2 regions of the Gorillibacterium sp. CAU 1737 genome follow, and region 2 is predicted to be linked to the other one. Evidence: riboswitches for the same ligand, from Rfam matches in the RefSeq annotation. Region 2 holds a riboswitch; the other holds the start of a gene.

Region 1 (10,458 bases), on a different contig from region 2:
TGGCGGTCCGGTCCACAATAGCCGGGCTCTTGCCTCCCAGCTCGAGCGTCACGGGAACGAGGTTATGGGCGGCCGCCTCCATGACGATCTTGCCCACCGGCACGCTTCCGGTAAAGAAGATGTAGTCGAAGGGAGCGTGAATCAGCGCCGAGGTAGTTTCCTTTTCTCCTTCGATTACGCGAATGTAGGTCTCGTCGAAGGTTTCCCCGATCAGCTTCTTGACGACGGCTGTTACAGCCGGAGTATTCTCCGAAGGCTTCAAGACGGCCGTATTCCCCGCTGCAATCGCCCCGATCAGCGGTTCGATCAACAGCTGGAAAGGGTAGTTGAAAGGCCCGACGATCAGAACGGTCCCATAAGGCTCCTTATGCATGTAGCTCTTAGACAGGCCGTGGTAAAAGGGAGTCCTGACCTTTTTCGGCTTCATCCATCGCTTCAAGCTCTTCCTTGCACTCCGAATGCTGTCCAGCGTATACCCGATTTCTGTGGAGTACGCCTCGAATTCGCTTTTGTGCAGATCCTGATACAGAGCCGCCAACAGCTCCTGCTCATGCCGCCGAATCGCATCCGACAGCTTCTGAAGCTGCTCCAGACGAAACGCCGCGCTGCGCGTATAGCCGCTGTGGAATTTCGTGCGATGCTCCTGCAAAATGGCTTCGACCTGCTCCTGCGTCCATTGCTCCATTTTTTCTCCTCCTTATCAAAAATGAACTAGAGGCAATCCTGCTCCAAAGCAGTCAACAGTCTTCTTAACAGCTCCACCGACTCTTGCATGGACAGCTCGTAATAGCGTTGGGTACCCGCTTGCTCGACCTTAACGACCCCTGCATTTTTCAGCAGCTTCAGATGATGGGATACAGCCGGGCGCGACAGCGTCAGCTGTTCGGTAATTTCATTGACCGTCCTCCTGCCGTTCTCCGAGAGATATAACAAAATATCCTGACGATGCGGATCGCTTAAAACTTGAAGAATCGGAAGGCTTTCCCGAAAGATCGCGAGTGCCTGCTTGCCCATGCGGATCATCACCTTGTTTCTTAAGATCATATGTTTAAACATTTAAACCTTTACCATGAAGCAAGCATACTCTTTTCGTTCCCCATAATCAAGTGGGCCTTCATTTCCATGAAATGTTATGAACCAGCAAAAAAGAAACGGACCTAGCTGAAAGCCATGCTCCAGCTGGGTCCGTCCCCTCGTTCTAGCTTATTTCAGTTCTAGCTTCTTTCGACTCTTGCTTGCTGATCCCCATTCTATCATGCTGTTCCAATACAAATCCTACTCCGCGTTACTTCGTCTTCAGGTCCTCGATGGAGTTGATGTCCATGTACTCGGGAACGACAAGGCCGAGCTTGGTGCCCGTCAGATTCGCGCCGAGGTCCTCGAACTGTCCCTGGTATTTATCAAAGTAGTCCTGATGCGTGGTCGGAAGCCATGCGGCGACAATCGCGTCTGCACTGCGGTTGGCGATCCCGGCCCACATCGGACCGGCTTCCACCTGCATCATCTCGACCTTGTACCCAAGCCGCTGCTCCAGCACCTGCTTCACCACGTTGGTGCTGGCAATCTCGGAGTCCCAGGCGACATACGCCAGCTTCAGCTTCTTGCCAGCTTCCTGCGGGATATCCTTCACCCACGTGTCAACCTTGGCCGCGTTATCGTCTACCCACTTAGCGGCGGCGGCTTCCGGCTTCGCACCCTCGGTTATCGCGTTCATGACGACCGCCATCTCCTCCGGCGTCCATTCGAAGCGGTCAAGCATCGCATAGGCGGAAGGAGCATCGTCCTTCAGCCCGTTGCGGACGATCGTATGAATCGCCTCGTCCTCTCCATAGGCGCCCTTCGGGTCCTCCAGGTATTTCAGCTTGTACTTGGCGAACATCCAGTGCGGCGTCCAGCCGGTCACGATGATCGGCTTCTCGTTCTTGTATGCCTTCTCCAAGGCAGCGGCCATCGCGGCACCCGAGCCTTCAACCAGCTTCCAGTCGGACAAGCTGTACTCGTCCATTGCTTCCTTCGTTTGCTTCGTCAGGCCGGCACCCGGGTCAATCCCGATGATCTGGTGACGGACTTGGCCCCCGATCCCTCCGCTCGCATTGGACTCCTTGGAGCAGCCAGCCAGCGCCACCACACCGACTAGAATCATCAACAGACCAGCTTTTGATGCGTGTTTAAACATCGGACCCTCTCCTTTTTCTCTTCACGATATTTTGCGTCATGCGGTCGAGTACAATCGCCAGCACGACGATGGCGAGCCCGGCCTCGAAGCCTTCGCCCGTCTTGACCTGCGTGACGGCACCGTACACATCCGCTCCAATTCCTTGCGCGCCGATCATCGAGGCGATGACGACCATCGACAGCGACAGCATGATCGTCTGGTTGATCCCGGTCATAATGGACGGGAGCGCCAGCGGGATTTGCAGCTTGAACAGCTTCTGCCGACTGGTGGAGCCGAAGGCATCCGCCGCCTCCACCAGATCGCCCGGAACCTGGCGAATCCCCAGGTTCGTCAGGCGAATCGTCGGCGGTACGGCGAAGATGACCGACGCAATGACGCCGGGCACTACGCCGAGGCCGAAGAACGAGACGGCCGGGATCAGGTAGACGAAGGCGGGCATCGTCTGCATGAAATCCAGCAACGGCGTGATCACTCCGCGCGCTCGGTCACTCTGAGCGCAGGCGATGCCGAGCGGAACGCCGATGACGATCGAGAGAATCGCCGCCGTCAAGACGAGCGCGAGCGTATCGACCGTGTGCTCCCAGTAGCCGAGGTTGTCGATCAACAAAAGCCCAATCGCCGTAAACGCCGCGAACTTCCACTTGCCGAGGTAATAGGCAAGCGCTGCGGCGAGCACGATGAAGACGAGCACGGGCAAGGCGTGGAATGCATCCGCGATCCCGTTCACAATGCCTTCAATGCAGACGGAGATGACATGGAACAAGGGCGACAAGCCCGATTCCAGCGCATCCACGATCTTCTCCACCCATTCATCCAATGGCAGCTTAGGCATTCGTGCTCACCTCCGTTTCCGTCTTGGAGGCCGCGGCAGGATTCGGTTCCGCCGAATCGCCGGATGGTGATACCGGGCTCTCCACCGTATTCTGCACCGGATTCCCGGCAAGGGCACCGAGCACCGCTCCCCGGACGATGACGCCGATGAGGCGCCCGTTGTCGTCGACAACGGCAACCGGGTGCTTGGAGGTGCCGCAGATATCAAACAGCTGGTACAGCAGCCGATCCTTATCCACCACGGCGACGTCGCGAATGACGATGTCCTCCAGGCGCTTGCCTTCGCGAACGGCCGCCGAGGCGTCATCCGCTGTGATGACCCCAATCAGCTTGCGGCCCCGGTCCACGACGAACAGATTCGAGATACCGCTCTCCCTCATAAGCTGGAGGGCGACACGCGGGCCGCGATCGAGTCCAATTGTCTCCGGACGGCGCATGACCGAAGCGGCCGTCAGCACCTTGGACAAGTCCACATCCTCGACGAACCGCTCGACATATTCATTTGCCGGATTCATCATGACCTCTTCCGGCGTGCCGATCTGCACAACACTGCCGTCCTTCATGAGGGCGATCCGATCTCCGATACGAAGCGCCTCATCCAGGTCATGGGTAATAAAGATGATGGTCTTCTTCATCTTCTCTTGCAGCTCCAACAGCTCATCCTGCATCTCCTTGCGAATCAGCGGATCGAGCGCGCTGAAGGCTTCGTCCATGAGCAGAATGTCCGGGTCGTTCGCCAGCGCCCGAGCGAGGCCGACTCGCTGCTGCATGCCGCCGCTCAGCTGAGAGGGCAAGCTGTCCGCCCAATCGCCAAGACCGACGAGCGTAAGCGAGTCGAGCGCCTTTTGCCGACGCGTTGCCTTGTCGACTCCCTGCACTTCAAGTCCATATTCCACGTTCTCCGCTACCGTTCGGTGCGGGAATAACGCAAACTTCTGAAAGACCATGCTGATCTGCTTGCGGCGCACCTGCAGCAGCTCTTCCTTGTTCATCTTGACGATATCCTTGCCATGGATGGCAATGCTGCCGCGTGTTGGCTCGATCAGGCGGTTTAACAGCCTCACGAGCGTCGATTTACCGCTTCCCGACAGCCCCATAATAACGAATATCTCACCCGGTTCAACGGCGAAACTGACCTTGTTTACACCGACCGTGTGCTGCTTCTCGCGGTAAACCCGCTCCTTCGTCCACCCTTCGTCCATCAGGCGAAGAATCGATTCCGGATCGGGACCAAATACCTTCGTGACTTGCTTTGCTTCAATGATCGCCATCCGGTTCACCCCTTCCTTTCGGTTGCGATCTTCGTTTTGCATCCCTATAAGTGTAAAAACATTATCCATCCAGTGTCAACTTTTTTATCTGCTTTTACAGAACGTACAGTTATTTCTGTACGAAGATAACTCCCGAATCCTCCTCGATCCTCTTTTTCTCCACCCATCCTTTATCTTTACTTTAATGAGATAGTTTCTTACAATTACGATGTAAAATACGAAGGCTAGGTGAAAAAAGATGGAGCGCAGTAACGGTCTGAGCCCCGAGCAGGAATTGGCTTTGCTCAAGGCGCGGAAGCGAGTTATTGAAGCAATCGGGAACAACATGGAGCTGTACGGAATCACTCCGTCCACGGGCCATCTATACGGACTCTTATTTTTTCAGAATAGACCCATGACGCTCGACGCAATGGGACAAGCCATGGAGATGAGCAAGACCAGCATGAGCACCGGTGTCCGCACGCTGGTGGACCTCAAGATGGTCAACAAGGTCTGGGAAAAGGGCTCGCGCAAGGACTTGTATGAGGTCGAGCTCGATTGGTACCAGACGTTCGCCGACTTCTTCTCGATCAAGTGGGGCAAGGCGGCCGAGATCAACCTGCAAGCCCTTCGCAAGTCGCGGTCCGAGCTGTTGGCGATTGCCGATTCCTACACCGGAGACGAGGAGCTGGAGAGGCAGGTCCAGGCCGATCTCGTCAAGATCGACGAGGCCATCCGGTACTACAAGTGGCTGATCCGGCTGATCGAGGCGTTCGAATCAGAGGACATCTTCCAACTGGTCCCCAAGGAAAACGAATAGCCTGCGCAACAACAAAAAGCCCCGGTTCCGCGCCTATTGGCGGAGCTGGGGCTTTCGCTTTCATTTGAGACAATCGGCGCGAATCGTTCGATTACCCTTTAACCCTTTCCTTGTACCGGAACACCCGCTTCCTTCCTCCGATTGGAGTAAGACAAAGCAAACAACAGAATAAACCACAAGGGGGTTAACAGCAGGGCCGGACGGGTCTCCTCCGCAATCAGCATGATCACGAGGATCGCTGCAAAAAGAACAAGAACAGCGTAGTTAACAAAAGGAGTGAAGGGCGCCTTGAATTTCGACGCTGCTTGTAGGTTAGGCTGTGTTTTCTTATAGCGAATGTGGCTGACGAGGACGACACCCCACACCCAAATGAAGCAGATGGCGCTGATGGTCGTCACGATGCCGAAGGCTTGCTCGGGAATCAGCTTGCTGAGGAGGGCGCCCGCCGACAGGACGAGCGTGGAGACGAGCAGTCCGTTCTTGGGCACGTGATTTTTGTTGAGCCTGGCAAAAGGCGCAGGCGCCTGATCCTTCTTCCCCAGGTTATAGAGGATGCGGCTCGTGGAGAACATCCCGCTGTTGCAGGCGGAAGCGGCGGACGTGAGGACGACAAAGTTGATGATGCCCGCGGCAATCGGAATGCCCACGAGAGCAAAGGTCTTCACAAAGGGACTTTCGCCGGGACTGAGCTCCGTCCAGGGATTGATGCAGAGCAAAGCGACGATGGCCCCTACATAGAAAAACAGGATACGCATCGGAATTTTATTGATGGCCGACGGAATGTTCTTCTCTGGATCGGAGGTTTCTGCCGCCGACACCCCCACCAGCTCCACCCCGACAAAAGCGAACACTACCATTTGGAAGGACAGCAGGAACCCGGATACCCCGTTTGGGAAAAGCCCGCCGTGCTTCCAAATGTTCGTGACCGACACCGTTCCAGCTCCCGTCTTGAACCCGATGATCAGCAGGACAATTCCAATGGCAATCAGGGCGAGAATAGTCACGACCTTGATCAAAGCAAACCAGAATTCCAATTCTCCAAAATTTTTGACCGTCAGCAGGTTCAGTCCAAGCAAAATGATCAGGCAGATCAGCTCCGGTACCCACTGAGGAATATCGAACCAATATTGAATGTAGATGCCCACTGCGATTACATCCGCCATTGCGGTCATGATCCAGCAAAACCAGTAGGTCCATCCGGTGACGAACGCGACGCGCGGCCCCAGATAGTCCTCGGCGATATCCGTAAAGGATTGATACCCCGCTTTGGATAACAGAAGCTCTCCGAGCGCCCTCATCACGAAAAAGACCGCGATGCCAACGATGAGATAAGCAAAGATGATGGAGGGTCCCGCCTGCTGGATCGCTTTCCCCGATCCTAAGAACAACCCCGTCCCGATGGTACCGCCGATGGCGATAAGCTGAACATGCCGATTCTCTAACTCCCTCTTTAACTCTTGCTGTGCCAATCCAAACTCCCCCTTGTTATTGAACATCTTCCCTGGGGTCGAGGGGCGACAAAGTCAGTGAACAACAAAAAGAGATTGGATCTCTCCAATCTCATCGTCCCAAAAAGCAATAAAAATCGTATCGGCCGTTCCTCCGGGATGGAGAACGACAAATAAAATCGTTACTACTCTTCTGTCCTTTTGCCTGAGATTGTGAACCCTTCGGCGCCGCGATTCCTCACGGTCTCTCCAGAAGCCGCTCCTGCTATAGTGTGATCCATAGCAATCAAAGCATGCTGCTAACTATTAAATTTATTTATCAATCGTAATCCCGGGTAAAGATTTTGTCAATGACAATTCCTCCTCTGAAAACATGCCCATTTGCATTGACAACCTGTTCGCTACAACTATATATTTTATGATAATGAGAATCGTTATCATTATTAATAATGATTCTAAATAAGTAGCGATTCTATCTCAGAACCGAAAGGGTGCTCTCATGAACACGAAACGCAAGTCCTTCACAACCCTCTTCCTTTCTTCCATCCTTGCCGTGGCATTGGTTGGATGCTCCAGTCAGCAATCCAGCTCCAGCGCTTCTCCGTCTCCGTCTGAAAGTGCCCCGGCCAGCACCGAAGCCCCCAGCGCGGAAACTTCTGCTTCCCCCGCCAGCACCGAAGAATATCCGATTGTGATCAAGCACGCCCTCGGCGAAACGGTTATCAAGAGCAAGCCGGAACGCGTCGCGACCATTCAATGGGCCAACCATGACGTGGTTCTTGCCCTCGGAGTGGTTCCGGTCGGCTTCTCGGCTGCGAACTTCGGCGTTCAAGACGGCAGCGGCCTCCTGCCGTGGACCAAGCAAAAGCTCGATGAGCTCGGCGTGAAGGACCCGAACGTCTTCCAGGACACCGACGGCCTTGATTTTGAAGCAATCTCGGACTCCAACCCCGATGTCATTCTCGCTGCTTACTCCGGCATTACCCAGGAAGATTACAACACGCTCAGCAAGATTGCACCGGTCGTTCCCTATCCGACGGCGCCCTGGGCTACCACCTGGCGTGAGCAAGTGACGATGAACGCAACCGGCATGGGCATGAAGGCCGAAGGCGAGAAGCTCATTCAAGACACCGAGAACATGGTGAATGAGAAGCTGAGCCACTACCCTCAGATCAAAGACAAGAAAGTCGTTTGGGTCAACTTCAATGCGAAGGACTTCTCCAAGCTGCACATCTATACGCCCGTAGACTCCCGCGTCTCCTTCCTGTTTGAGATGGGCATGGTTTATCCGGACAGCATCACGAAGCTGATCACGGACCCGAAGAAATACTCCCTGGAGCTGAGCGTCGAGAATACGGAAGCTCTCTATGATGCCGATCTGATCATTGGCTATGGCAATGACGCCCTGCTCAAGACTATCCAGGCTGATCCCCTGCTTGGTAAAATCCCTGCGATCCAAAGAGGCTCCGTCGCATTCATCGACTCCGACACGCCCCTTGTAGCTGCCGGCACCCCGAATCCGCTCTCGATCGCGTACACCATTGATGATTACCTCAAACTCATCGGAGGAGCTGCCGACAAGGTCAAATGAGTACTTCCTCGGGTTCAACACGCACATCCCCCCACTCCCAAATTCCGAAGAACTTCGCGATCATCCTGTTGATCGGTCTGGTGCTGCTCGGGCTTTGCGTAGTGGCCTCTCTGGTCTTTGGCCCCCGGCTGGTGAAGGTTCCGGAGCTGATCGACGGGCTGTTTCATCCTGACGTCGATTCCTATGGAGCCAACGTCGTTCGCAAGCGAATCTCGCGAACTGTCTTCGGGTTGTTCTGCGGTGCGGCGCTCGGCGTTTCGGGTGCACTGATGCAATCGGTTACCCGCAACCCGATTGCGGACCCGAGCATTCTGGGCGTGAATACCGGCGCCGCCTTGTTTGTCGTTTGCGGAATCGCCTTCCTGAACATCAATACAGCCAGTGAGTACATCTGGCTGGCCTTGGCCGGGGCGGCGATCACGGCGATATTTGTGTTCGGCATCGGTTCGATGGGGCGTGGCGGTGCCACGCCCATTAAGCTTGTATTGGCGGGCGCCGCTATCAGTGCTGCTCTCTCTTCCCTGGTCTCGGCGGTCATGATTCCACGCGCTTACGTCATGGACCAATTCCGCTTCTGGCAAGTCGGAAGCATCGGCTCAGGAAGCTGGAGCGCTATCGCTACGTTTACCCCGTTTCTGATCGTCGGCGTCGTCATCGCCTTCCTGACAGCGCCTGCGCTCAATGCGCTCGCGCTCGGAGACGATGTCGCAACCGGGCTCGGGGTTCGAACAGGCGTGCTGCGCCTTATTGCGGCGCTGGCCGGTGTCCTTCTGTGCGGCACAGCTACGGCGCTGGCCGGCCCTATCGGGTTTGTCGGCCTTCTCGCTACCCACCTCATGCGCCTTGTTTTGGGGCCCGACCTGCGGTTTGTCATCCCCATGTCTGCTCTCTCGGGAGCCGTCATTCTGATCTCCTCCGATGTTGTCGGCCGACTCATCGCCAGTCCCGGAGAGCTTGAGGTCGGGGTCGTCACCGCCTTTGTCGGAGCTCCGCTATTAATCATCCTTGCGATGAGATCGAAAGTGCGTTCCTTATGACAACTCATTCGATAGCCTATATTGCTGCAGGCCGCCGTCAGAGACAACGCCGCTGGATGCTGGTTACTTGCCTCCTTACGGTGCTCGCCCTCATCCTCTGCTGTGCCATGCTCCTTCTGGGAAACACCATCTATCCGGTGAGGGATATCCTTCGGGCCCTTTCCGGGGAGGAGCTCAAAGGAGTCAGCTTTGCCGTAAACACCGTTCGCTTGCCGAGAATGCTGGCGGGCCTCTTCGCCGGATTTGCCTTCGGCCTAGCCGGGAACACCTTCCAGACGATGCTGCGCAACCCCCTCGCGAATCCGAATGTAATCGGCATCACCTCGGGGTCAAGCGTAGCAGCCGTCCTCTGCATCACGGTGTTCCATTCGAGTCGGGCGACGATCTCGGCCGCATCGGTTGCGGCTGGGCTCGCCACCGTCCTCGTCATCTATGTGCTGTCCAGAGGTAGAGCGTTCTCCATCGGGCGCCTGATCCTGATCGGCATCGGCATTCAAGCCATGCTGGACGCCCTCATCTCTTACCTCCTGCTCGTTGGGGCACAGCAGGACATTCCCGCCGCCATCCGATGGCTCACGGGCAGCCTGAACGGCATTCAGCTGTATGAGCTGCCTCCACTGATCATTACTGTGCTGATCTTTACGCCAGTCGTGGCCTTGCTCGGGAAGCATCTCAGTCTGCTGGAGCTTGGGGAGCAAGCCGCCACCTCTCTCGGCATCCACACCGACCGAACCCGGATCGCCCTCATCGTGAGCTCCGTCTGCATGATCGCAATCGCTACGGCCACCACAGGACCCATCGCCTTCACCTCCTTCCTTTCGGGACCGATTGCGAAGAGACTCGTCGGAGTGGGCTTCTCGAACGTCATTCCGGCTGGGCTTGTCGGTGTGAATTTGGTGTTGGCGGCTGATCTGGTCGGACAATTTGCGTTCCAGTACCGCTTCCCGGTGGGCATCATGACGGGGATTCTCGGAGCGCCGTATCTGATCTTCCTGCTGATCCGAATGAACCGAAAGGGAGTTTTATAATGAGACCGACACATCAATTTCAGGCGGAGCAGCTCGTAGCGGGTTACGATCAGAAGACGGTTATCCATGGAATTGATCTCGTGATCCCGGACGGCCAAATCAGCGTCATCATCGGAGCGAACGGCTGCGGCAAGTCGACGCTGCTGAAGACGCTGGCCCGGCTGATCAAGCCGACCTCCGGCAAAATCACCATCGACGGAAAGCCCATCGGCAAAATACCGCCGAAGCAGTTCGCGCGGGTGGTGGGTCTGCTGCCGCAATCGCCTATCGTTCCGGA
Region 2 (10,458 bases):
TGAGGTCATTGACAGCTTGCTCAAGGTAAGCGGTCTTGTCGATGAAGCAAGGAACGTTACCAGGACCTACGCCGAGAGCCGGTTTGCCGCAGCTGTAAGCCGCTTTTACCATGCCGGCGCCGCCGGTTGCAAGGATGAGAGCTACACCCGGGTGGTTCATCAGAGCGTTCGTAGCTTCCATGGACGGCTTTTCGATCCATTGGATACAGTTTTCCGGTGCGCCATGCTTAACAGCTGCTTCATGCAGAATGCGAGCGGCTTCCGAGCTGCAGTGCTGAGCCGACGGATGGAAACCGAAGATGATCGGATTGCGGGTCTTGATCGAGATGAGCGATTTGAACATCGTCGTCGAGGTCGGGTTGGTGACCGGCGTGATCCCCATCACGACGCCAACCGGTTCGGCGATCTTTTGGTAGTTTTCGTACGGGTTTTCTTCGATAACCCCTACCGTCTTATCGTACTTGATGCTGTGGTAAACATATTCGGTGGAGAAGATGTTCTTTGTGATCTTGTCTTCATAAACGCCGCGGCCGGTTTCTTCAACAGCCAGCTTGGCGAGGTACATGTGTTGGTCGAGTCCGGCGAGGGCCATTTCTTGAACAATCTTGTCGATTTGTTCTTGGGTCATTGCCATGAAGGCTTCTTGTGCTTTCTTGGCGTTTTCGACCAGGCGGTTGATTTCGTCCTGTACCGTCGTTTCGTTCTTAAGCTTCTTCTCTTCCACTGCCATGGAAAATCCCTCCGTTACATAATTTTCGCTTTTCTCTAGGGTATTCAGGGCCTAGCGAACATAGGAGCGACAAAACTTGTGACAAAAGTAACGTGAATAAATTCACATAACTAACGAAATAAAAGGGGGTGTTGCCTTTCGGAGTTCTTCTCATCCTCGAGCGCTGAGCATTTATAGTCCCGGTAGGACTTTTTGCGTCCCGCTTGCTCGCGATGCTTTAATGACTTCCGATGAGTTAACTATACCCCATCTTCTTCCGCTTTTCAAGAGGTTTTGCAAAATTAAGTGAAAAAAATCTCATGAAATCGATTACACAAAATGTAGCCCTTGCCGCACAAGGATTTTCCCCAAACCAGAGAAACCCAGGCGGCTCTAGGATTGCCGTTCTCATCCAGTTCCACCGATGAAAGCGATTCGATGTTCAGAATTCACATCCTGCCATTTGGACAAGGCTGCGCTTGTGATGTTTATCGCACCTGAGCCTTTAATAAAGCACCCGGTCTGTCGGATACCCCAGCTTCCGTAAGGCAACCACAATTTCGTCGATGATGCGCAGCTTGATGTTTAAATCAGCAGGAAAGTTAGGGTTCTGGTGAGCCGGATTAATCGCCGTTCCAACATGAAAATGAATCTCCGTCGCCTCCTTCAAGAGTCGCAGGAGACGGGATACCCCATCACTGCCCGTGATTTCGCGGGGGATGCTCCCCTCTGCCGCATATTCCTTCAGCTTGAACAGCGCCATACGGAGCGTCAGCACTCCTTCCGTGACGAGATCGATCCCTTCCATGCGAGCGGTTGGCGGGATGTCGGGGTCGAGCCGTACCGGGAGCTCCACCTGAAGCGGGCGATCCAGTACGCGGGAGACGATGTTAGCAGAGGTCCCGCCGCAGATGATCTTCTTTCCCGGAGATTCAAACCAGCGCTGCACCACGCGATCATCGAGCTCGGAATCATCGGGAGGACCGATCAACAGCGAAACCGGCGAAGGGTGGCGGAACTTGACGCAGACAGCGGTCGTATCGTCCCCTGGCTCCATGCAGTACAGATGCTCGCAGGTTTCGGTGAGGGAATGGGCCGCTTCCTCCGCGCTGGGGTTGCTCTTCATCAGCTTGCCGAGCGATTCGGCCACGTTGTCCCACTGCCAGCCCAGGTTCAGGATACCCCCTACCCCGGCATGAATTACTCCGTCACTGACGAAGAGAAACACGTCTCGTGTATCGGCGAGAAAGCGGGCTTCCTTGATCCTGCGCCCGTTGATAATGCGCTCCGTATGCTCCACTGGAAACAGTTTGCCGTTGCGAAAATGAAACGTCGGCGGGTTGTCGTACTCCACCAGATAAACCGTTCCATCATGGAAGGCTTGCAGGATCGTGAAGGTGGAATAGGCCACCCCTCTCACCTTGCAGGCCGGAAGCGTCTCAGCAATCGTCTGCACAACTTCCTCGATCATCGCTCCGTGCTTCAGCATCTCCCCCGCGATCTTCGAAGTGAGCGTGGCCAGAATGTTTGCCTTCACCCCGCTGCCCAACCCATCCGCTAGAATGACGATGGTCGAATCCTCGCCGGTCACCACGTTGACCTTGTCCCCGCACAGCTCCTCGCCTTTTTTGATCAGACTGGAATGGCCGACCTCGACATACAGCCTTCTGTTCTCCATGGGCTCCCCCGCTTCTGCGCTATCCTCGTGATATGAGCTGCTTCATCTTCGTGAGCGTGACCTTGGTGACGGCCGTCGTCTCGCCGAGCAGACTTGCGATCTCCTGGGAGACCCGCATCTGGTTGTCGATGACCTTTTGGGCCATCTCCACGGTCTCCTCCCGGAGCCGCTGCAGCTTCTCCTGCTCCAGCTCGCGCTCGGTGAGATCCGTCAGCACAAGCAGGTAGAAACGGAAGTCCGGGAGGTACGTGACCGTGACCATGGCCGTCTTCCTCCGATCGGCAAAATATACCTTGTTCATCGTCTTCTCGTTCAGCGTGAACGGCACTTCGGCGGGATCGACAAACAGCTCGACCGGAACATCCACCAGCTCCTGCGCGCTCGTATCAAAGAATCGACAGGCCGCCTCGTTCGCCTCCTGAATGATCAACTCCTCGCTAACCGCGAGGATGCCGTTCGGCGTCTTGTCCATCACCACGCTCGACAGCGACTCCGCCTTCGCCTGCATGTACGGCATGCACATGTAGAGCTCCGCCTTGCCGTCCAGCACCGCCTCCGCCTTCTCCCGGCAGGAGGAATAGCCGCAAGCGCCGCAATTCAGCTCGTCGCTCGGCGTGTGCTTGCCGAATTGCTCCAATACGCCGCGCAGCGCTTCCTCCGTATGCCCTGCCTTCTGCAGCGTACGGTCGTAGAAGCGGCGCGCGAGCGCCCCTTCAGGAAGCGGGGGCAAGGCACGGCGAGAAGCCGGTTTACGGCGATGCTCGCGGATCCGCCGCTGCTTCTCCAGCAGGCCGCAGCCGTCGCCGGACACCGGTCCGTTGATGCAGCCGCCGCTGCAGGCGTTCAGCTCCAGGAAGAACGAGCCGTGCTCGGCATCAAGCTCGGACAAGACGGAGCGGCACACCGCCAGGCCTGAAAAGGCGCGATGGAGCTCCGGCAGCTCCCTGCCGAAGAAGGTCGTCTCGATCACCCCGTTGTCCATCGGGTACAAACGGGCGACCTGTGTGGAGGCTTGAGCTTCCGGCTTCATTCCACGCGGCTGGCCGTGATTCGCTGCACTCGCAGCCGCTTCATCGGGAAAGCCATCGTCGATTGCCATATTTCCCCTGGCAGCCGCTGCTTCGACAGCCCCACTTGATTCTCGGCACGAGCCCGCAAGGACCGCGACCTCATCGAAGGTGAGCACCGCATCGATCCAGCCAGGATTCATGCGGGCCTCCTTCATTTTGGCATAGCAGGGCCCGATAAAGACGACCTTGGCACTCGGGTTCACCGCCTTGATCAGCTTGGCGTGGGCGATCATGGGAGAATCGGTCTCCGCCAGACAAGGAAGGAGCTGCGGATAGTGGCGCTCGATCAGCTCGACGATAACGGGACAGGCGGTCGTCAGGAGCCGCCCCGTTTCCTGATAGCGGGCGGCATAATAAACGGATACGAGTTCAGCCGCCTCCGCCGTCTCCCGGATTTCGGCGAAGCCGATCTCTTCCAGCTTCTGTTTCATTGACCCCGGCTTCTGTTCGTATGCGACGTGGGAGGGCGCCAGGCTCACCTTCACAACATCTCCTGCCGCGAGCATCTCGCGAACCCGTTCCATGTCGCTCGGCACATGCATCGCCTTCTGGGGACATTCCCGGATGCAGAGCCCGCAGGCGATACAGGTCTCCATCACATCCGCTTGACTCCCTTTGAATCGGATCGCCTTGACGGGGCAATTGCGGATGCAGCGGTAGCAGTTTTTGCAATTGGCTTTGGAGGATCGAATGAGACTGGCCGGGCTACTCATGGCGAAGCGCCCCCAGCACATGATCGTTAAAAAAACCGTCCACATCCGTCATATCCAGCTCCACGCACGAATCCTCGCCCAGCTTCACCGCTACCGCATGCTGGCAGCGTCCGGCGCAGAAATTCGCCTGCAGCGTAATCTCATCCTCCAGTCCATGCTCCTGAATCAACTGCTGAAACTCATGGATGATGCGATAAGAGCCTTGCAAGTGACAGGAGCTTCCCACGCATACCGACAAAATCATCCGTCCGTTCCCCCTCGGCGTTCTTCGTTCAATTTGGAATGACCGCTTCCCGTGCTGCATTCTTTCTTGACCAGAAGTATAGCACTCCTCGCAGCAGGGGGATGTGGAGGTTATGTGAAGTTATTCACGAGATCCTATAGATGAAGTGACACTTCTCATAGAGAACGAAACTCATGCAAAAGAAGCCGCGGCTCTCCCTGAGCAAGCGACTTTTTTTGTATGAAATGGGGCGTTGAAGGTACCATTGAGGGCGCTTTTGTCATCTTCTATCCGATGGCCCTCTCCGCTTCTTTCCGCCGCTCAATCCCTCCTTCTTTGGCAGCGGGAAAGGTTAGGGTTACCCGGGTTCCAATCCCCGGTGTGCTCTCTATCCAAACCGTGCCGCGGTACGTGTCCGCGATTCGTTTCACGATGGCGAGGCCGAGGCCGGTGCCGCCGCGCTCGCGGCTTCGTGATTTGTCCGAACGGTAGAACCGTTCAAACACATGAGGCAGGTCCTCGGCAGGAATGCCGATTCCGGTATCCCGAATGAGCGTGCACACCTCATCTCCCCTCTGCACCAACTCGACCGAAACCGTTCCTCCCGCCGGCGTATAAGCAAGCGCATTGAAAAGAACATTGCGCATCGCATGCTCCAGCTCAAAGGCGGGAACCGTTACCGGCAGGGGGAGATCGGTTCCAGAGGTGCTGACAGCGAGCTCAGGGTAAAGCCGAGCTCCTTCTTTAGCGAGTTCCTGCAGAATACCCGCTGCATCTGTATTTAGTGCGCTGGCAGAGCCAGCCCCTCGCTCTTCCAGCTCCGCAAGCAGCAAGAGCTGCTGCGTCAGCCTCTTCATCCGTTCCGTCTCGGAAAGAATGTAGCCGAGCGATTCATCCAGCACCTCTGGCTTTTCTTTGCCCCAACGACGCAGAAGCTGGGAATGGCCTTCGATTGCGGCGAGCGGTGTCTTCAGCTCATGCGAAGCATCCGCAACGAACTGCCGCTGAAGCTCAAGCCCGCTGTCGATCCGATCGAGCAAGCGGTTGAAGGTTAGCGCCAGCTCGCGGATCTCGTCGTTCGCAGCGGGAAGGACCAGACGGTCCTCCAGTCGCGCCCCATCCATGCCGCGGACACGTTCCGTCATGCTTTTTACCGGCTGGAGAGTCCTCCTCGCCGCGACATAGCCTCCGGCCGCGGCCAGTCCCACGCCAAGCACCGCACTCACCCGGAGCAGCTTGCCGATTTGGTCAACCAGCGCATCCTGCACGGTCACGGTCTCCAGAAGCTGCAAACGCACCTTGCCGAGCGTGACGAGATTTATTTCCTTTTGCGCATAGACAAACTCGTCATTCCCCAGAATCGTACGTCCTGATTCCGTGTCCTTTTCCGATGATGTCGAGCTGGTTTCTTGCGCTGTCGCTTGCTCCTCATCGCCTGTATAGGCCAATACCTTGCCGGATTTGTCGATCAGTCGAAGCAACTGGCCTTCCCGCAGATTGGACTCCAAGCTGGTGAGGTCCGGCTTGAACAGTTGCGTTAAGCTCCCATAGCGGAGCAGCTTGGGCAGGAAGGTCACATCGGTGATGCGCTGTTCCAGCTCGGCAAGCTGAGCGTCCAGCACGCGCACTCGGTTGGCTTCCGTCCAACGGCTGTAGGTTACGAAGACAAACAGGTGGGAAACGAGCAAAATGATGGCGGTGATACCGGTCATGAGCAGTACGGTTTTTCGGGTAAACGTCATGCCCCTGCTCCCCCATTCTCCGGTGGAGACACGGTGGAGGGTGAAGACGTCTGTAGCTTCGCCGACAAGGCCGAGGAAGAGGCGGTAGCTGGAGCAGCATCCATTGAGGAGGTCGCCTGCGAGGAAGCCATTGACGCTGAGGCGTTAGGAGCAGAGGCCCCCCCTTCCGGCTCGCGAAGCACATAGCCGACCCCGCGAACGGTGTGAATCAGCTTCGGCTCGAACCCATCGTCCATCTTCGCGCGCAGATAGCGAATGTACACATCCACCACATTGGTCCCTCCGTCGAAATCAACGCCCCACACTTGGTTCAAGAGGTTGTCGCGGGTTAGCGTTCGGTTTTTGTGCTTGAGCAGCCCGTGCAGCAGATCAAATTCCCGCGCGGACAGGTCGACCTCTTGCCCACCCCGCTTAACCAAACGACTGTCCGCGTCCAACACGAGATCGCCCGCTCGGTGCATCGCCTGAGAAGGAACGCTCGATCGGCGAAGAACTGCACGCAAGCGAGCGAGCAGCTCCTCAAAGTCAAAAGGCTTTGCCACGTAATCGTCCGCGCCGCAGTCAAGCCCGTTCACCTTGTCAAACAGGCTGTTTCTCGCGGTCAGCATCACAATGGGGGTGGCATGAACAGCTCGCACACGGCGACAAATCTCCATGCCGTTCAGACCCGGAAGCATCAGATCGAGCAAAATGCAGGCATGCCCGCCCGCCAGCGCCATCTCCAGCCCGGTCCTCCCCTCGTAAGCTGTTTCCGTCTCGTAGCCTGCATGACCAAGCTCCAGCTCCAGAAGCCTCGCAAGGGGCTTTTCATCTTCAATAATCAGAATTCGATCCATGGCTCTCCTCCATGCCCGCCAGCTGCGGCAAAAAGACGGCAGTCCGAACCGAGGCCGTCTGTCCGACTCGGAGATCGGTTGTTCCCCTAACCGCTCGTCTTCCTGCTATTCTGTGGTGCTGCCATCCTTTAATCAATATAATCCTGTAACCCGGTTTGCCTTCATCTTTATCATACTTATCACGCATAAGAGTTTCCTTAGCTCAAGATTAGAAAATGCTGAGAAAAGAGGCTGCTATGTAGAATCGAACGAGTGGTCTCTCTGCTCAAGCATACCTGATTTTTTCAATGGACCACTAGGATAAAAGTCAAAATAACGATCTCCCGGATCACTATTTGGTCGGAAGCGCACCATTTTCGCAAAATAAGGATCTCACAGATCGTTATTTTGTAAAGGAGCGCCGAATTGATGTGTTTTTCGTGAATTAACAATTCGCCGGATCACTATTTCACCAGAAGCACACCATTTTCGTGAAATAAGGATATCTCAGAACGTTATTTTGTAAGAAAGCGGCGGAACGGACGTGATTTTCACCGCAAATTCCCGCTCCACGCCAAAAAGCACCCACCCCGCCGGTTGTTTCAGATCGGTCTTGGGGTCGGTGCCGGAAAGGCCATGCTCATTCAGGTTCCACTTGGTTACGTTTAGCGTACTTGGTCACGCTTGGAATGTTTCGTTATGCTTGGTTAGCTTGAGGAACAGGCCTCACTTAATTACGCTTGACTATACTTGGTCACGCTTGGCGGTACTTGATTACGCTTACTCGGCGACGAGCGCCTCGTAGCTTTCGGGGGTCAGCAGCTTCGCGAGCGCTTCCTCCAGTTCTCCGTCCACCTCCAGCTCGACGATCCACCCTTCTCCGTAGGGAGCGGTGTTGACGAGCTCGGGCTGATCCACCAGCGTTTCGTTTACCTTCGTGACGGTTCCGCTGACCGGGGAATATAGGTCGGAGACGGTTTTGACGGACTCGATGGTGCCGAGGCTGTCGCCGGCCGCTACGCTTGCGCCAAGTTCAGGCAGTTCCACAAAAACAATATCGCCGAGCCGGCTTTGGGCAAAATCCGTGATGCCGATCCGCACGGTGCGGGATGCCCCTTTTGCCGCCCATTCATGCTCTTCGCTGTAAAGCAAGTCCGCTTTGATTTCGCTCATGGCTATGACCCTCGCTTCAAAGTGCTCTTCTTCCGGGGAGCGGATGGTGCACAATGCCGTACAAAAGCACGGTCCGAACCGCAGACCATCCGATTGGAAAAAGGCGGGAACCTCCAGCGGCGGTTGCCGCATACGTATTTAAAGTACCGGATCGGTTAGGCGAATGTCAATGGGGGTCCCCCACCTAAAAAATGTTTGTGTGAGTTATCTTGACACTGACGCTCTTTTCGCTTATTAATGAATTATAATCATTATCATAATTGGTGAACCGCATATGCGGATGAACGCAATGGGAGAGATTACCGGGGAACCGGTAACGCCGAAGGAGTAACCCATTCTGGGGAATCTCTCAGGCAAAAGGACCATTGCCGGACGCGTCTCTGGAGAGCACCCGCCTAAGGGCGTGCTTCACCCATACGCTTTACGGCGGATTCGCGGGTTGGAAGACACGCTTCGGGTCACCCAAGGGGAAACTTGCATCCAAGCCATTCGCAAGGTAACTCTCAGGTACAAAGGACAGAGGAAAAGCACAGGCTTCGATGGCGAAGCTGCGGGCTTTTTCGGCTGTCCTTTTTTGATGCGGACGCATCGGGGCGGCCGATGGGCGCCATCTTAAGTATCGACTACGCGAACCGTGAGGTGAGGAGATGTCCGACTTGAAACGAACCCCGTTGTTCCCGCTTTACTCCGCGCATGAAGGCGCCCGCTGCATTGATTTTGGCGGTTGGGAGCTTCCTGTGCAGTTTTCCGGCATTCAAGCCGAGCATGATGCCGTCCGCCTGCGCGCGGGCCTGTTCGACGTTTCCCATATGGGAGAGGTTTTTGTGAGCGGCCGTGATGCAGAGGCCTATCTGCAAAAGCTCACCGTGAACGATGTCACCCGGCTTGCGGATGGAACCGCCCAATACAGCCTCATGTGCTACCCCGATGGAGGGACCGTCGACGACCTGCTCGTCTACCGGCTGAATGCCGAACGGTTCCTCCTTGTGCTAAATGCCGCCAATCGGGAAAAGGACCTGGAGTGGCTGGCCCGCCACCTCGAAGGCGACGTCACCCTGGACGATCAGAGCGACGAGACGGCGCTCATCGCGCTGCAAGGTCCGCAGGCCGGAGCGATCCTAACCAAGCTCGCCGCTTCGCCGGAGCAGATGAGCGCGCTGAAGCCGTTCACCTTCCTCGCGGAGACGGAGATCGCAGGCGTGAAGCTCTTGCTCTCCCGTACCGGGTATACCGGAGAAGACGGCTTCGAGCTGTACGCGCCAGCCGAGCAAGCAGGTGCGCTCTGGACCCGCCTCCTAGAAGCGGGAGAACCCGAGGGCCTTGTCCCAATTGGACTTGGAGCGCGGGACACACTGCGGTTTGAGGCGGGACTGTCGCTCTACGGACAGGAGCTGTCCGACACGATCAGCCCGCTGGAAGCCGGACTCGCTCGCTGGGTGAAGCTCGACAAGGGCGACTTCATCGGCCGCGAGGCGCTTCTGCGCCAGAAGGAACAAGGCGTGCCGCGCAAGCTGGTCGGCATCGAAATGCTCGACCGAGGCATTCCGCGCTCGCACTACCCCCTCTATGCGAACGGGGAGCGGATCGGAGAAGTCACCACCGGCACCCGCTCGCCCAGCCTGAAGCGGGACCTCGGCCTCGCGTTGGTGAAAGCGGAGCATGCCGAACTTGGCACCGAGATCGAAATCGAAATTCGCGGCAAACGGCTGAAGGCCGTCGTCATCACCGCGCCATTCTATAAACGCAACCGAAAGGAGACGGCGAAATGAAGCATCGCTACCTGCCCATTACCGAGCAAGACGAACAAGCCATGCTGCAGGAGATCGGGGTCGACACCGTCGAGGACCTGTTCGCCGATATCCCGGAGGACGTCCGCTTCAAGGGGCGGCTGAACGTATCCGAAGCGCTTGACGAGTATGAGCTGCTCAAGCACATGCGCGCACTCGCCGGCAAAAACGCTGATTCGGATCGTTACGTCAGCTTCCTGGGTGCCGGGATCTACGACCATCATGTTCCGGTCGTCATCAACCATGTCATCTCCCGCTCCGAATTCTACACCGCCTATACCCCCTATCAGCCGGAGATCAGCCAAGGCGAGCTGCAGGCAATCTTTGAATTTCAATCGTACATCTGCGAGCTGACCGGCATGGCCGCCGCCAACGCGAGCATGTACGACGGCGCGACCGCGCTCGGCGAAGCGGGTGCCCTTGCGGCGGCCCATACCCGCCGCCGCAAGCTCGTCGTCTCCCGGGCCGTCCATCCCGAGGCCCGGCAGATCCTCAAGACCACCGCCCATGGCTTGAACCTCGACGTGGTCGAGGTGGGCCTGGCGGGC

What was found. A riboswitch is a leader RNA that binds a small molecule or an ion and turns the genes downstream of it on or off. The one in region 2 is predicted to bind glycine.
Region 1: it holds a riboswitch for glycine, as region 2 does, so the genes downstream of both, AAFN83_RS10250 (amino acid permease) here and gcvT (glycine cleavage system aminomethyltransferase GcvT) in region 2, are expected to answer to the same signal.

Annotation. Positions count from the first base shown of each region.
Region 1 is NZ_JBDQQO010000004.1:100,659-111,116, reverse strand. Features, by position in the region: gene AAFN83_RS10280 (aldehyde dehydrogenase) at 1-685, opposite strand, end outside; gene AAFN83_RS10275 (ArsR/SmtB family transcription factor) at 712-1,014, opposite strand; gene AAFN83_RS10270 (glycine betaine ABC transporter substrate-binding protein) at 1,286-2,176, opposite strand; gene AAFN83_RS10265 (ABC transporter permease) at 2,169-3,008, opposite strand; gene AAFN83_RS10260 (quaternary amine ABC transporter ATP-binding protein) at 3,001-4,278, opposite strand; gene AAFN83_RS10255 (GbsR/MarR family transcriptional regulator) at 4,517-5,077, shown strand; gene AAFN83_RS10250 (amino acid permease) at 5,176-6,546, opposite strand; glycine riboswitch at 6,709-6,788, opposite strand; gene AAFN83_RS10245 (iron-siderophore ABC transporter substrate-binding protein) at 7,025-8,116, shown strand; gene AAFN83_RS10240 (FecCD family ABC transporter permease) at 8,113-9,153, shown strand; gene AAFN83_RS10235 (FecCD family ABC transporter permease) at 9,150-10,181, shown strand; gene AAFN83_RS10230 (ABC transporter ATP-binding protein) at 10,181-10,458, shown strand, end outside.
Region 2 is NZ_JBDQQO010000008.1:17,382-27,839, forward strand. Features, by position in the region: gene adhE (bifunctional acetaldehyde-CoA/alcohol dehydrogenase) at 1-730, opposite strand, end outside; gene AAFN83_RS16460 (SpoIIE family protein phosphatase) at 1,215-2,387, opposite strand; gene AAFN83_RS16465 ([Fe-Fe] hydrogenase large subunit C-terminal domain-containing protein) at 2,407-4,170, opposite strand; gene AAFN83_RS16470 ((2Fe-2S) ferredoxin domain-containing protein) at 4,163-4,414, opposite strand; gene AAFN83_RS16475 (sensor histidine kinase) at 4,681-6,135, opposite strand; partial or broken gene AAFN83_RS16480 (response regulator transcription factor) at 6,309-6,971, opposite strand; gene gcvH (glycine cleavage system protein GcvH) at 7,731-8,123, opposite strand; glycine riboswitch at 8,404-8,498, shown strand; glycine riboswitch at 8,502-8,645, shown strand; gene gcvT (glycine cleavage system aminomethyltransferase GcvT) at 8,771-9,892, shown strand; gene gcvPA (aminomethyl-transferring glycine dehydrogenase subunit GcvPA) at 9,889-10,458, shown strand, end outside.